4 regions of the Gordonia crocea genome follow, and region 1 is predicted to be linked to each of the others. Evidence: predicted binding sites of a transcription regulator. Region 1 holds the regulator's gene; each other region holds the start of a gene.
The links. The regulator LexA, encoded in region 1, represses DNA repair genes until DNA is damaged. The targets are predictions, from matches to a motif close to CGAACANNTGTTCG.

Region 1 (3,762 bases):
AACGGACCGCGTCCTCCACCTGCGCAGCCAACTGGGCGAGGGCGTCCTCGTCGACCTGCCGCCCCTGGCAGGCCCGACGAACCCCCTTCATGACCTTCTCGCGGCTGAACGGCTCGGTCACCCCGTTGCGCTTGACGACGGCTAACACGGCCGACTCCACCGTGGTGAACCGGCGGCCACACTCGACACAGGAACGGCGGCGGCGGATCGCCTGCCCCTCGTCGGCAAGGCGCGAATCCACGACCTTGGTGTCTTCGTGCTTGCAGAAGGGGCAATGCATGTCCCCAACAATACCGGTGCGCCCCTCACCGGCGAACGCCGATCAGCGGTACACCGGGACGACCAGTGCCTGGCCCACGGTCAACGTCGGCGAGGTCATCGAATTGAGCGCCCGCAGCTGGTTCACCACTGCTTGTCGCGGCATGTCGGGTGCGATCCGGGCCGCGACTGCCGTCAGCGTCTCGCCGCCGCGAACATGCACAACCGACGTGGCGACCGGAGCCGGCGCCGACGCCGCCTCGTAGTTTCCGCCGACGATGGCGAACAGCCACACCAGCCCGGCCAGCGCGGCGCCCACCAGGATGGCCGCGGCGGCCTTGCGCCGGGCGAACACCCGGCTGTCCGGCGCCGGCCGTGCGACCCGCGGACGGCCATGGGCCGGTCCGGTGCACTCGCTGCCCCGGCCCGGGCGGGGTGCGGGCAGCCGCGTGTCGCGCGGCCCACGCAGCGCCCGGCCCTCCGACCGGGCGGGCCCGCGGTGCGGCTGGACCACACGCTGCCGATGGCCCGCCGCGGCGATCGGCCGCGACGTCGGAACGGCGTGGTGCGGGTGGCCCGGGCGGTACATCACCGATGCGCTCATCTTCGATCTCCTCGTTCGTACGTTCGATGCACTGATGTTCGAAGTTCTACCACGCCCGTCTGACAAAGTCTCGCGACACGTCGAACAAATGTTTGAAACTGTCGGTTTGTTTCGCTACCGTGGGGCTCAACCGAGAACAGGAGAAACCATGGCCAAGAAGAAGCCGCAGGCCGGCCTGACCGACTCACCGGCGGCCGTCGAGGCAACCCTGACCCAGCGCCAGCGCGACGTGCTGGAAGTCATCCGCAAGTCGGTCCGTGAGCGCGGCTACCCGCCGAGCATCCGCGAGATCGGCGACGCCGTCGGCCTGGTGTCGACCTCATCGGTGGCCTACCAGTTGCGCACCCTGGAGACCAAGGGCCTCCTCAAGCGCGACCCCCACCGACCACGCGCGGTGAACGTCGCGCCGGACAAGAACCAGCCGCCGCCCGGAGGCGCCGCGGCCGGGACCGACGGGATGCCCGCACCGACGTACGTGCCGGTCCTCGGACAGATCGCCGCGGGCGGCCCCATCCTCGCCGAGGAGGCCGTCGAAGACGTCTTCCCACTCCCCCGCGAACTCGTCGGGGACGGCACCCACTTCCTGTTGCGCGTCATCGGCGAATCAATGATCGACGCCGCGATCTGTGACGGCGACTGGGTGGTGGTCCGGCAGCAGAACGTCGCCGACAACGGCGACATCGTCGCCGCGATGATCGACGGCGAAGCCACCGTGAAGACGTTCAAGCGCGACGCCGACCACGTGTGGCTGATGCCGCACAACCCGCTGTTCGAGCCGATCCCCGGCGACCGCGCCGTCATCCTCGGCAAGGTCGTGACGGTGATGCGCCGGATCTGACGACCCCTCAGCCGCCGGTCCGGGTGAACTCCTCGAGTTCCCCGGCGAGCGCGGCGGGCACGCGGATCCTCATTTTCGTCCCCGTGGCGTGATGCTCGGTCGATCGGACTTCGCCGTCGGCATGGATCCGCGAGACGACGTCGCCACGGTCGAACGGCACATCGACGAAGATCTCGACGTCGTGGCGGCCCACCTCGTCGCGGACCCGGTTGAAGAGCCCGTCGAGGCCTTCCCCGGTTCGGGCGGAGATGAAGATCGCCCCCGGCAGCGCTGCCGCCAGTTCCGCGCGCGCCAGACCGTCCATCGCGTCGATCTTGTTGACCACCAACAGCTCCGGTGGCGCGGCGGCACCGTCACCACTCTCCTCGAGTACCTCGGCCAACACGGTGCGTACCGCGGCGACCTGGTCGAGCGGGAATGCCTCGGCCCCGTCGACCACGTGGATCAGCAGGTCGGCGTCGGCGACCTCCTCCAAGGTCGACCGGAAGGCCTCGACGAGTTGGGTCGGCAGGTGGCGGACGAATCCGACCGTGTCGGTGAAGACCACCTCGCGACCGTCGTCCAGGCGCGCGCGGCGTGTCGTCGGGTCCAGCGTCGCGAACAAGGCGTTCTGCACCAGGACACCCGATCCGGTCATCGCGTTGACCAGGCTCGACTTCCCGGCGTTGGTGTATCCGACGACGGTGATCGTCGGGACACCGCTGCGGTGGCGCTCGAGGCGTTTCACCGTCCGCGCGGTCTTCATCGCGCGGATCTCGCGCCGCAGCTTGGCCATCCGCTCCCGGATCCGGCGGCGGTCGGTCTCGATCTTCGTCTCACCCGGGCCGCGCAGGCCGACGCCGCCATTGCTGCCGGCGCGTCCACCGGCCTGGCGCGACATCGACTCACCCCAACCACGCAGGCGCGGCAGCATGTATTCCATCTGGGCCAGCGACACCTGCGCCTTGCCCTCACGGCTGGTGGCGTGTTGGGCGAAGATGTCCAGAATCAGCGCGGTCCGGTCGATGACCTTGACCTTCACGATCTTCTCCAGCGCGGTCAACTGCGCCGGTGTCAGCTCGCCGTCGGCGATCACGGTGTCGGCGCCCGTCGCGACGACCAAGTCGTGGAGTTCGCCGGCCTTACCCGAACCGATGTAGGTCGCCGCGTCGGGGCTGCTGCGCCGCTGGATCACGGCGTCGAGGACCTGCGACCCCGCCGTTTCGGCCAGCGCCGCCAACTCCGCCATATTCGCCTGTGCCTGTGCGGCCGTCCCCGACGTCCAGACGCCGACCAACACCACGCGTTCGAGGCGTAGCTGGCGGTACTCGACCTCGGTGACGTCGGTGAGCTCGGTGGACAGCCCCGCCACGCGCTGCAGGGATGCGCGGTCGTCGAGTGCCAGTTCGCCGGTGGTCGGGGCGGCCGATCGGGATTCGTGTTCAGTCATAGGCCTTCAATGATCGCACCGGCGCCCCGACGGGCGCACCTGGGTTTTCGGGCCGGCCCGACGAGGCTCAGCGCAGCGCCCCGTCGAACAATTCGCCCCGCGCGACGAGCCGGGACGGCCCGCGCAGCGTCGAGGACCGGCCGCCGTCGGCGATGGCCACCTCGACCCGACCGCCGGGAACCGTGATCCGCAGCAGCCCCTCGTCGCGGCCCACCGACGCCAGCAGCGCGCTCGCCGAGGCGACCAGACCGGTCCCACAACTGCGCGTTTCACCCACGCCGCGCTCGATGACCCGCATCGATGCGATCAGGGCGGCGCCGTCGTCGACGGGTTCGGTCAGCAGTTCCACGTTGACGCCCTCGGGGAAGACTCCGGCGTCGAATTGAACGCCACCGGAAAAGTCGATGGCCCCGAGCTCTCCGTGGGTGAGGCCGGGCACCACACAGGCGAGGTGCGGATTACCCAGGTCGACCGCGAGGCCCCGGTACACCCGGCCGTCGATCGTCGCCGAGGAGGTGACCCCGCGCCGGGCCGGGCCCATCGCCACGCTGACGTCGGCATCGGTGTCGCTGATCGAGTGGATCCGGACCGGTCGCGCGCCCGCGCGGGACCCGACCACGAATTCGTCGGTGT
Region 2 (3,762 bases), 260 kb from region 1:
GTCTGACCGGCCGCAAGATCATCGTCGACACCTACGGCGGCATGGCCCGCCACGGTGGTGGCGCGTTCTCGGGCAAGGACCCGTCGAAGGTCGACCGCAGCGCCGCGTATGCCATGCGCTGGGTCGCCAAGAACGCGGTGGCCGCCGGGTTGGCCAGCCGGATCGAGGTCCAGGTCGCCTATGCGATCGGCAAGGCCGCCCCGGTGGGGCTGTTCGTCGAGACCTTCGGCACCGAGGCCACCGACCCGGCGTTGATCCAGAAGGCGATCACCCAGGTCTTCGACTTGCGGCCGGGCGCGATCATTCGCGATCTGGACCTGCTGCGCCCGATCTACGCGCCGACCGCCGCGTACGGACACTTCGGTCGCACCGATGTCGACCTGCCGTGGGAGAGCACCGGCAAGGCCGCCGAGCTCAAGGCCGCCGCCGGGCTGTGACCCGCGGCGCGCCACGCATGTGAAGTCGCTCGGGTGAGTTCCTCCCGGGAGCCGGCCCCGACCGCCCCGGTCGCGCAGGTGCTCCCGATGCTCGGACTGGCGCATCTGGACCGGCCGTTCGACTATCTGGTCGACGCGGCGCAGGACGCCGACGCGGTTCCCGGGGCCCGGTTGAGGGTCCGCTTCGCCGGGCGGCTGGTCGACGCCTTCCTCCTCGCGCGCCTCGAGTCCAGTGAGCACGACGGCAAGCTGGGGTGGATCGACCGGGTCGTGTCCCCGGAGCCGGTGCTGGCCCCGGAGATCGCCGTCCTGTGCCGGTCGGTCGCCGACCGTTATGCCGGGACGATGTCGGATGTGGTGCGCTTGGCGGTCCCGCCCCGACACGCCCGCACCGAGAAGGAGCCGCGACCGCCGGCGCGTACCGAGCCCTACCTCGACCCCGACCCGGAGTTACCGGCCTGGGGCGACTACCGCGGGGGCCGGGCATTCGCCAACGCCGTGCGCGAGGGCCGGGCGCCGCGGGCGGCGTGGCAGGCGCTTCCGGGTACGGATTGGCCGCAGCGGCTTGCCGAACTGATCGGCCACACCGTGGCGGCCGGGCGCGGGGTCATCGCGGTGGTGCCCGACCAGCGCGACCTCGACCGGTTGGCGCAGGCGTGCGAGCCACTGGGGGAGCGCTGCGTCACCTTGGCCGCCGGGCTCGGCCCGACGGCGCGCTACCGGCGGTGGCTGGCCGCGTTGCGCGGCACCGCCCAGGTGGTCCTGGGTACCCGCAGCGCGGTGTTCGCCCCGGTCCGCGACCTCGGTCTGGTCATCGTCTGGGACGACGGCGATCCAAGCCTGGACGAGCCGCGTGCGCCCTATCCGCATCCGCGGGAGGTCGCGGTGCTGCGCAGTCACCAGCAGCAGTGCGGCCTGTTGATCGGCGGCTATGCCCGCACGGCCGAGGCGCAGGCCCTCGTCGAGGCGGACTGGGCACATGATTTGGTGGCGGATCGGGCGACGGTGCGCCGTGCCGGGGCCAGGGTGCAGGCGCTTGCCGAGGAGAACCGGGCCGTCGGCAACGACCCGCTCGTGCGGTTGGCCCGGGTGCCAGAGTTCGCCTTCCGACTGGCGCGCGCCAGCCTCGACGCCGGACAACCGGTGCTGATCAGCGTGCCCCGACGCGGCTATCTGCCGTCGCTGGCCTGTGCCAAGTGCCGCACCCACGCCCGCTGTCGGCACTGCCACGGGCCGCTGGCCATGGCGCCGGACCACTCGGTGTCGTGCCGTTGGTGCGGGCGCGCGGACCCCGCGCCTCGGTGTGCGGCCTGCGGTTCCACCGAGATCCGGGCGCGCACCATCGGCGCGGCCCGCACCGCGGAGGAACTGGGGCGGGCATTCCGCGGGGTGCCGGTGGTGACCAGCGATGGGGCGCGCCGCGTCGACCTCATCGCCGACGGGGCACGGCTGGTCGTCGCGACCCCCGGGGCCGAGCCGATCGTCGACGGCGCCGGGTATGGCACGGTCATCGCGGTCGACACCTGGGCGCAACTGGACCGGGAGGACCTGCGCGCCGACGAGGACGCCGCCCGGCATTGGTTCGCCATCGCGGCCCTGGCCAGACCAGCCGTCGACGGCGGGAACGTCGTGCTGCTGGCCGACAACGATCTTCCCGTCGTGCAGGCGCTCGTGCGGTGGGACCCGGTTGGCTTCGCCGCCGACCAGCTTTCCGCCCGCGCCGAATTGGGCTTTCCGCCGGCGGTGACCATGGCAGCCGTCGATGGGACGCCGGGTGCGGTGCGGGCCTTCGTCGATGCCCTCGAACTCCCCGACGGCGCGAGCGTCTTGGGGCCGGTCCCGCTACCGCCCGGCGTGCGCGGCCCGGCGGGCGGGGAGCGCACCGACCGAGGCCGTTCCGTCGACGAGTACGAGCGGCTGCTGGTCCGGGTTGACCGGCGCCACGGGCGCGCGCTCGCCGCGGCGTTGACCGCGGCTCAAGCGCGCCGGGTCTCCGGAGGTGAGGCGGGCCCGCTGCGGGTCCAGGTCGATCCGTCGACGATCGGGTGATGACCGCGATCCCGCCGAAAGGCCACCCGATTCGGTAGTGGCGCAGGTCACACCGCGCTGGTAAACTGAACACCAGTTCGAATAGATCGGGCTAGTCGCAGTTCACGGGGGTGATTTCATGGTCGACGTCACACTCGGATCGGAGGAGTCACGGTTGCCAGGGTCCGGGTTGTCAGAGTCCGGGTTGTCGGAGTCGCCGTTGGAGTTGGCCAGGCTGATCGATGCGGCGGTGCAGAAGCTGTCGGCCGCGCCGCTGGGACTGATGACCGACGGCGACGTACTGGCCGCGGTGGAGTCGCTGGAGACGACCCGTCGGCGGATCGACGGTGTGGACGCGGCATTCTTCGTCGAGGTGAATGACCGCCAGGTCTTCCTGCGGACCGGACACGCCAAGCCGCGCGATTTCTACGCGCAGCATCTGCGGCTCGGTGCGACCGAAGCCAAGTTCCGGGAGCAGATCGCCGCGACGATCGGACGGTTGACCGCTATGACGGGGGAGAAGTTGGCACCCAAGCGCGAACGACTCGCCGAGGCCGTGGCCGCCGGCGAGGTCGGTGGACATCATGTCCGCGAGGTGGAAAAGGTCCTCGACAAGATCCCCGGTGCCGTCACCACCGAGGACACCGAGCTGGCGGTGGCGATGCTCAGCACCGCGGCCCGAGAAGTGATGCCCGAGGAGATCGGGAAGCTGGGCCAGCGGATCTTGGCCCACCTCGATCCCGACGGAACGTTGACCGACGATGTCGATCGGCGCCGGCAGCGCGGCATCACCATCGGCCGTCAAGACGCCCGGCTGATGTCGAAGATCTCTGGGTACCTGACCCCGGCGGTGCGCGCGAAGTTGGAAGTGTTGTTGGACAACTGGGCCAAGCCGGGGATGAACAACCCCGACGACGAAGACTCGCTGTCGGGGTCGGCGGCCCAATTGGGGACCCAGGACCGCGTCGTCGCGAGCGACGCGGCTGCCCGGGATCGGCGCACCCCGGCCCAGCGCAATCATGACGCGCTCGACAAAGGGTTGGACTGGTTGCTCGGGCGGGAAGCGTTCGGTTCGCCCGATCGGATTCCGGCGCAATTGGTGATCACCGTCGATGAGGCAGATCTGGCACGGCGGGCCGGAGTCGGGCTCACCGCGACCGGAACCCTCATTCCCGTCGGCGACCTCGTCGCGGTGGCCGCCGACGCGGTGCCCTGGCTGGAGGTGTTCAAGAACTCGACCCGCCAGGTCCTCGACTTCGGCCGTGGAAAGCGGATTGCGACCCTGGCCCAGCGGTTG
Region 3 (3,762 bases), 130 kb from region 1:
CGCGCGCGCCCGCGGTGCCCAGCGGGCCACGAACGCGCCGTAGGCGTCGGCATCGGCCCGGCCGCAGGACCGTTCGATCGAGGCGCACGTCGCGGCGAGATCGCGCTGGAAGACGATGGCCTCGTCGTCGTCGTTCTCGGCGGGCGCGAAGGCCCAGGGGTCGCAGTCGATGTAGCGCAACCCGAAACGCGGGAGGTCCAGCTCGTCGAGGATCGGGGTGTGGCGGATCATGATGTGCGCCGACGAGCCGCGATCCACCGCATAGCCGGGGAACCGCTCGACGGTGGAGACGGCGCCGCCGGGGATGCTGTCGCGTTCCAGGACGCAGACCGAGCGGCCGGCCCGGGCGAGGTAGGCCGCGGCGATCAGCCCGTTGTGCCCGGCCCCGATGATGATCGCGTCGTAGTCCCGGCTCACCGCTGGCCGACCGGGTCCTGGGTTTGGCGCCCGGCCACCGGCAGCGGCAGTTCGCGGCCGAGGAAGGCGAACGGCCGGGGATCGCCGACGAAGGTGAAATTGCGCAAGACGTCGGAAAAGCCGAAGCGGCGGTACAGCGACCAGGCTCGATTGGCCTCACCGACCACCTCGGGCGTGGACAGCAGGACCCGCGCCTCGGTCCGGTCGGCGAGCAGGGCGCTCAACAGTGCTTGGCCGACGCCGCCACCCTGGGCGTCGGGGTGCACGTGCAGTTCGGTGAGCTCGAAGTAGTCGGCCAGGACGCGCGCGGCCTCGTCGGCGGGGCACCCCGCCTGGCGCAGGCCGGTGCGGAGCTGCTGGTTCCACCACTGATCGGGGGCGCCGCGATAGCCGTAGGCGATGCCGACGAGGACTTCGGCGCGGGTCTCGCCCCGGGCGGCGACCGGGTCGAGGCGGCGCTGGTGCAGGGAGTGGGCGGTCGTCGATCGGCGCAGCCACGTGCCGCCCGTGCGATCGGTGTCCAGGCTGGCGACCGCGCCGAAAGCGCTCCACCCGGGCCGGGCGATGTGGTCGCGCCACAGGGCGCGCCGCTGGGCCTCGATACCGCGCGGATAGCCCATTGCCGTGACGTAGACATTGAGCGCCGGGTCGAGCCAGCGGTGGGAGTCCCCGCCGTAGAGCCGCACCACGCGCACGTCCACCGGTGCGCTGACCGGCTCGTTGGGCATCTTGATCTCTCCCTGTGTCGCAGCAGCGGTTGAGCCCGCCGCACGATCACGCTAGCATCGATGACATCGAACATAGTTTCGATACTCGGCCGGTCCGGCGCCACCGGCCGTCGGGGTTCGGCCGGCGCCGCGGAGGGAAGCCGAGGCGCCGGCCGGGCATCCGCCGCGGTCCGGAATGTCCGACCGAGCCGATACGTTCCGGGTGACAGCGGATGACGCCGACGGAAGACGCCGGCGGAAGACGCCGACGGAAGACGGGCGAGCAAGGAGGTGGCAGGGGAGATGGCGACGACGAACGCGGCGGTCGACCACCGGGTGGTGCTCGATGCCCATCGCCTGCTCGACCAGGCCGTGCGGATCGCCGACGAGGGGGATGTCGTGGCCGGCAACGCCGAGCGGTTGCGGCTGTATTACCTCGCGTCGCTGCGCGCGGCCGGTTCCATCCTCACCGTGCTGGAGTCGCGCCGCCGGGCCCCGAGGGGTCAGCGCAGCGCCTGGGTTCGGTTGGGCGCGCAAGCGCGCGCGACGGCCGATGACGGCGGCCTGGCCGCCGCGGCGGAGTTCTTCGCCGCCCACTCGGGGGTCCGGCACCGCATCGAGACCGGGCTCGTCACCGATGTCGACCAGGCGGTGGTGGCGCGGATGCGCGTGCGCCTCACGGCTTTCCTGGCAATCGGCGAGGCGGTGCTGGCCGATTATGAGCAGGGGCGGACGCCCTTGGCCGCGCCGTCCCAGCAACGTTCGGCCTGAATCGGCGTGGTTGGTCCCCGCGAATGGGCGCAACGGGCGGCGAATTGTGGTCGTTCTGCGCTTCACCTCGTATCATGGAGGTGACCAGCACGATTGAGGAGGCAGGGCGGTGCCACTATCCGAACACGAGCAGCGCATGCTCGACCAGATTGAGAATGCGCTGTATGCGGACGACCCCAAGTTCGCCTCGACCGTGCACCGCGGTGGACGTGCGCCGAGTCGTCGGCGGTTGCAGGCCGTCGCGATCTTCCTCGTCGGGCTCGCGCTTCTTGTCGGCGGAATCGTTGCGGGCGTTCACGTCGGCGGGTTCCCGATCCTGAGCCTCATCGGCTTCCTCGTCATGTTTGCCGCGGGATTGCTGGCGCTCCGCGGCGGCAAGCCGTCACTCAAGTCGGTCGACGGCGGTGCCGGGCCCACTCGGCCGGCGGCGCCGGCGCGCAGTTTCTCCGAGCGGATGGAAGACCGCTTCAACCGCCGCTTCACCGAGGAGTAGCGACCAGGGCCGGTCTACCGGCCCGCAGACCTCACCCGGGGCCGCGCATCATCACGATGCGCGGCCCCGGGTTTTTGTCGTCTGTGGAACCCGGGCCGCCGTGGGGGTGGGCTTTCCCCACGGTGCCCCACCGGGTCACCCGACGATTCCCCACATTCCACCACCGGGTGCTGTAGCTACATATCACCAGGCACTTTAGAACGCTCTAGTCCCACTGGTAACCGCCTGAATCAGCTGCGACACGGCGTGTCCGCCCCTGGCTCGCAATACTACTTACCGCTTTGAACTGCATTTTTGCTAGCCAGTGGGGCAGCGGTGGCGCGATTGGGGTGGAAAGTGGTGGAAAGTGGGGTAGAGTGTGGTCACTGGGTGAGGCGAACCGGACGTCGAAACCCAGCAGCGGGCGGGAGGTGTCAGATGTCGAGTCAGCGGCTCGTCGGCACTTACACGCCCAAGTTGGACGACAAGGGGCGGCTCACACTGCCCGCGAAGTTTCGAGACGCATTGGCAGGAGGGGTGATGGTCACTCGCAACCAGGACAACAGCCTCGCCGTCTACCGCCTCGAGGACTTCGACGTGATCGCAGAGAGGACCAGGGCGGCATCGCGCAACAACCCGCAGGCGCGCGCCTTCCAGCGGTACTTCTTCGCCAGCGCGGACGAACAGCGGCCGGACGGGCAGGGGCGGATCAGCCTCTCGCCGGATCACCGCAAGTACGCCGGTCTGACGAAGGAGTGCGTGGTCATCGGCAGCTTCGACCACCTCGAGATCTGGGACGCCCAGACGTGGGAGGCCTACCAGGCCGACCACGAGGAGGACTTCTCGGCGGCCGGCTCGGAAGCCTTCGAGACCCTCCTCTGACAACTCCATGAGCCCCGAGACCACCTCCATGGGTGAGACGAGGCCTACGCCCGATCCGGCCCTGACGCACTTCCCCAGCGCCAGGTTCGCGATCGGGCGGGGACCCCGGTTCATCCATCCCCACGGCCCGGCGACACGAGAAGGACGCGCGATGAGCGGCGGTGAGCACGGCCACATCCCGGTGATGGCACAGCGGATCCTCGATCTGCTCGCCCCTGCGGTGACTCGGCACAGCGCCACCGGGGAAGGTGCGGTCGTCGTCGACGCCACCCTCGGCGCCGGTGGGCATACCGAACTCCTACTCCGTGCCTTCGCCGGTCTGACCGTCGTGGGTATCGACCGCGACGGCGCGGCGCGCCAGGGTGCCGCGGCGCGGCTGGCGCCCTTCGGGGACCGGGTGTCGATCAACGCCGGTCGCTACGACGAGCTGGCCCGCGTCCTGGCCGAGCCGGTCGGACTCGGCCGGGCGCTGCCCGAGGTGGACGGCGTGCTGTTCGACCTCGGCGTCTCGTC
Region 4 (3,762 bases), on a different contig from region 1:
TGGCCAATCCGGAGAATCCCGAGGCGGTGGCCGACGAGATCGCGTGGCAGATGGCGCAGCTCGCGGACGCGGAGCGGGCGATTCTGCGGCAGTTGCCGGAGGTCGGCACGGACTCGTCGGGACCGTTGGGCCCCGGCCTGTTGGCGACCGGCCAACTCGGTGCCGCGATTACCGAGCTGCAAGCCCGGATCGGCCACAGCTAGCCGCGTCAACCCGTCCAGAGTGCGCGCACCGCTCACGCAATGTCGACGAGGAGGCGGGTCAGCGCTGTTTCGACCGGTGACTCCGGTGGCGGCCGGTGGTGTGGCCGGGTGCGGTACATCGTCGGCCGGGGTGTGCGCGTAGGTCCGGTTCTCCCGGAATCCGGGGGTGCGGGGCACTGGGCAGCGCGGGGGTGGTTGAGCGGATTGGTCCGGTAGGGATGATCGCTGCCGGTGAGCCGCCAACCGGTCCGTCCTTCTCGGGGGCCGGCGGGAATCGGGGCGGTTTCCCATTGGCCGGGTCTGGTGCCGACGTTGCGGTTGTCGGGGCCGCAGGCCGGCGTGAGGTCGTTGACGTCGGTCTTGCCGCCGAGGGCCCAGTCCTGCGCGGCATGGTGGGCCTGGGTACGGGAGAAGGGTTCGGTGCACCCGGGGCGGGTGCAACCGTGATGGGCGCCGAAGAGTGCCAGGCGCTGGGCTTTGGTGGCGATGCGCTTGCTGCGGGCGAAGTCGAGAACGGTGCGGGTGTGGGTCTTGAAGACCTCCAGGTGCGGTGTGGCATCCGCGGCGAGGGAGATCAGGTCGCTGGTGGGGATCATCGTGCCGGTCGCGGTCAGGGCGACCCCCGCGCGGCGCGCCAGATCGGCCTCGTCGATGGTGATGACGAGTTCGGCGGGCAGGCGGTGGGGCCGGCCGAGGGCCTGGTGGCCGAGGATCCAGTCGAGGCCGCGTTCGAGGGCGTCGTGGTTGCGCTGGGCGGGCAGGCGGGAGTCGCGCCGGGCGGATTCGGCAAGGGAGGTCCGGTCGGCGTCGGTGAGGTCGGCCTTGGATCCGGTGTGGGTTTCCGGGTCGTCGGGGTTGTTCATCCCGGGGGCGGCCCAGTTGTCCAGGAGGACTTCGAGTTTCGCGCGCAGCGCCGGGGTGAGGTAGCCGCTGATCTTGGACATGAGTTGGCCGTCTTGGCGGCCGATGGTGATGCCGCGGCGGAGTTGGCGATCGGTGTCGTCGGCGAGGGTGCCGTCGGGGTCGAGGTGGGCCAGCAGGCGTTGCCCGAGGGGCCGCAGGTCGGCGGGCGCCATTTCGGCGGCGGAGCCGGCGAGGATGGTGGTGGCGGTGTCTACCTCGTCGGGTGAGGTGGACCGGGGAATCTTGGCGAGGATCGATTCGACTTCGATGACGTGCTCGGCCGAGATCGTTCCCTCGGCCGCGGCCGCCGCGAGGGGTTCGCGTTTGGGGGGCAGTTTGTCGCCGGTCATGGCGGTGAAGACGCCGATGGATTCGGCGGTGATGAGGCGGCGTTTGGCCTCGCCGTGGCCCAGTCGTAGATGTTGGGCATAGAACCGCTTGACAGTGGTGTGGCCGGTGCGGGTGAACAAGTCGCGGTCGCTGACCTCGACGAGCAACGCGGTATTGGCGGCCGCTGATCGCCGCCAGGCGCGCTCCAAGGTCTCCACCGCGGCCAGAACCTCGGCGTCCCCGGCCCGCGACAGCGGCATGGCGGCCAGTTTGGCGATCACCGCGTCGGCCAGTTCGGTCAGGGCGAGTGGGGAATCGGGAAGGGCGCCCGGATCGATCCCAGTGCTGGTCAACTGTGCTGTCATCGGTGGTCACCCCCTCGCGCGTCGCCGAATGCTCGAATATATGTTCAGTGTACCTCAATAGTGTGACCTGGGCAACACCGATCAGGCGTGGAACAGTCGACGGCTGGGCCGGCACCCGCCCCTCGACGCACTGAACTGTGGCCCCAGTGCGGGACCACAGCTCAGTGTGTGACTCAGAAGGTGATCAGGGGCAGGTCACCTTGATCTCGAAGGACTTCTTCGCCGGCGACATCGGGTTGGCGGTGTCGACTCCCGTCACCGTGCCGGTGATGGTGTAGGTGTTGCCGTCTTTGGTGGCCTTCGCCTCGCCGCCCGGCGTGCCCTTGGCGTAGCCGAGTGCCTGGCCGTTGGTGACACCGAGCCCGACGGTTTCCACCGTCGGGTTGTCGCCCGTCGTCAGCGTCGCCCCGACCCCCGCGGTTGCCCCGCCGGCCGTGTCGCCGATGGCGATGACGACCTTGCCGGCGTTCTCGGTGCAGACGACCGTCTTCGATGACATCTCCAACGGTTTGCCGTCGACGGTGACTGAGGCCTCGCCGCCGGTCTTCATCGCGTTCCCGGAGGTGTTGCTGTCGGAATCGCTGGAACACGCGCCCATGGCGCCGATAAGACCGACCGCGCCGGCGGTCGCGAAGAAGAGATGGATCTTGCGCATGACTGGCTCCAAAGTCCGTGTGACGAGCAGTCCGGTTGAACTGCTGGAATGACGGTAGACCTGCGTGTTCACCGCGATCGGCGATTGGGAAACGGACGGTGCGGGTGGGTCACGCGGTGCTGGTGAGTGCGGTCGAACCCGGATCTGAACCCCCCGATCGCACGGCATGATGGGGACATGGGCACCGAACAGCGTCGACTGGGACCGAATGTCACGCGCTGGGTGTCGCCACACGCGGGCGGATACCCCTACGGAAATCCGATCATGGTGACCGGGCGAGACGCCACCGTCCTGCTCGACAGTGCCGTCGGCGTCGACCCGCCACCGGCGGATTTGCTACTCCTGAGCCACTATCACGAGGACCACACCGTCGATGCGGCCACGCGCGCCCGACGCGTGGCGATTCACCACCGCGACGCTCCCGCGCTGCACAGTTGGGGCGGCTTCCTCGAGCACTACGGCCTGCCGCGGGGGGAGTGGGAGACCGACCTGGTCGAGCAATTCGGGTGGGCCCCGCTTCCCGCGGTCGACACCTTCGACGACACCGAGGTGTACGACCTCGGCGGCGGGGTCGCGATCCGGGTGGTCCCGCTCCCGGGGCACACGGCCGGGCATTGCGGCTTCCTCGTCGAACCCGACGGGGTGTTCTACATCGCCGACGTCGAGCTCTCCTCCTTCGGACCGGTCTACGGCGACCGCGACTCCAGCCTCGCCGACGTGCGGTCCACCCTCGCGGCCGTCGCCGACGTCGACGCGGCCGTCGTCGTGCCGTATCACGCGAAAGGCCCGTACTTCGACCGCGACGAGTTCCTCGCGGCACTGCGGCGGCACGCCGCGGCGCTCGACGCCCGCGAGGAGCGGTTGCTCGCGCTGCTCGCCGAGCGCCCGCGGTCGCGCGACGAGGTGGTCGGCGAAGGCGTCATCTATCGGGTGCAGACGGCGCCCTGGTTCGCCGACGAGGTGGAGCGCGCCATGACCGGACGCCACCTCGACGAACTGGTGGCCCGCGCAGTGGTGGCGGGGCCGGATGACGACGGGCGGTACCGGCTGCGCTGACCGGTGACGCTGCCGGATCTGTGGCACAGTGGCGCCATGTCCGATCTGCCCGTCGATCTCGTCGACGGCCTCGGGGTCCGGGCGTCGGCGCGGGTATCCGGCGGGGATATCGCCCGGGCCTACCGGCTGGAAACCGACGACGGTCCGCTGTTCCTCAAGTGGCGACCCGACGCCACGCCGGATCTGTTCGAGCGTGAGGCCGCCGGGTTGCGCGCCCTGCGCACCCACCGGGGCGACCTGGCGGTACCGG

Region 2: nbrcactino_RS09755 (DUF222 domain-containing protein) is a predicted target of LexA. The motif match lies at 2,553-2,566, and genes of this name have one in related genera.
Region 3: nbrcactino_RS11575 (SAV_6107 family HEPN domain-containing protein) is a predicted target of LexA. The motif match lies at 1,213-1,226, and genes of this name have one in related genera.
Region 4: nbrcactino_RS14270 (HNH endonuclease signature motif containing protein) is a predicted target of LexA. The motif match lies at 1,835-1,848, and genes of this name have one in related genera.

Annotation. Positions count from the first base shown of each region.
Region 1 covers NZ_BJOU01000001.1:2,321,378-2,325,139, forward strand. The annotation lists gene nrdR (transcriptional regulator NrdR) at 1-280, opposite strand, end outside; gene nbrcactino_RS18195 (LysM peptidoglycan-binding domain-containing protein) at 323-862, opposite strand; gene lexA (transcriptional repressor LexA) at 1,011-1,700, shown strand; gene hflX (GTPase HflX) at 1,708-3,129, opposite strand; gene dapF (diaminopimelate epimerase) at 3,197-3,762, opposite strand, start outside.
Region 2 covers NZ_BJOU01000001.1:2,058,441-2,062,202, forward strand. The annotation lists gene metK (methionine adenosyltransferase) at 1-437, shown strand, start outside; gene nbrcactino_RS09750 (primosomal protein N') at 525-2,486, shown strand; gene nbrcactino_RS09755 (DUF222 domain-containing protein) at 2,605-3,762, shown strand, end outside.
Region 3 covers NZ_BJOU01000001.1:2,451,267-2,455,028, reverse strand. The annotation lists gene nbrcactino_RS11585 (phytoene desaturase family protein) at 1-417, opposite strand, end outside; gene nbrcactino_RS11580 (GNAT family N-acetyltransferase) at 414-1,118, opposite strand; gene nbrcactino_RS11575 (SAV_6107 family HEPN domain-containing protein) at 1,428-1,895, shown strand; gene nbrcactino_RS11570 (SCO2097 family morphological protein) at 2,005-2,388, shown strand; gene mraZ (division/cell wall cluster transcriptional repressor MraZ) at 2,806-3,249, shown strand; gene rsmH (16S rRNA (cytosine(1402)-N(4))-methyltransferase RsmH) at 3,401-3,762, shown strand, end outside.
Region 4 covers NZ_BJOU01000011.1:20,367-24,128, reverse strand. The annotation lists gene nbrcactino_RS14275 (putative immunity protein) at 1-203, shown strand, start outside; gene nbrcactino_RS14270 (HNH endonuclease signature motif containing protein) at 236-1,801, opposite strand; gene nbrcactino_RS14265 (lipoprotein LpqH) at 1,986-2,456, opposite strand; gene nbrcactino_RS14260 (MBL fold metallo-hydrolase) at 2,721-3,512, shown strand; gene nbrcactino_RS14255 (fructosamine kinase family protein) at 3,549-3,762, shown strand, end outside.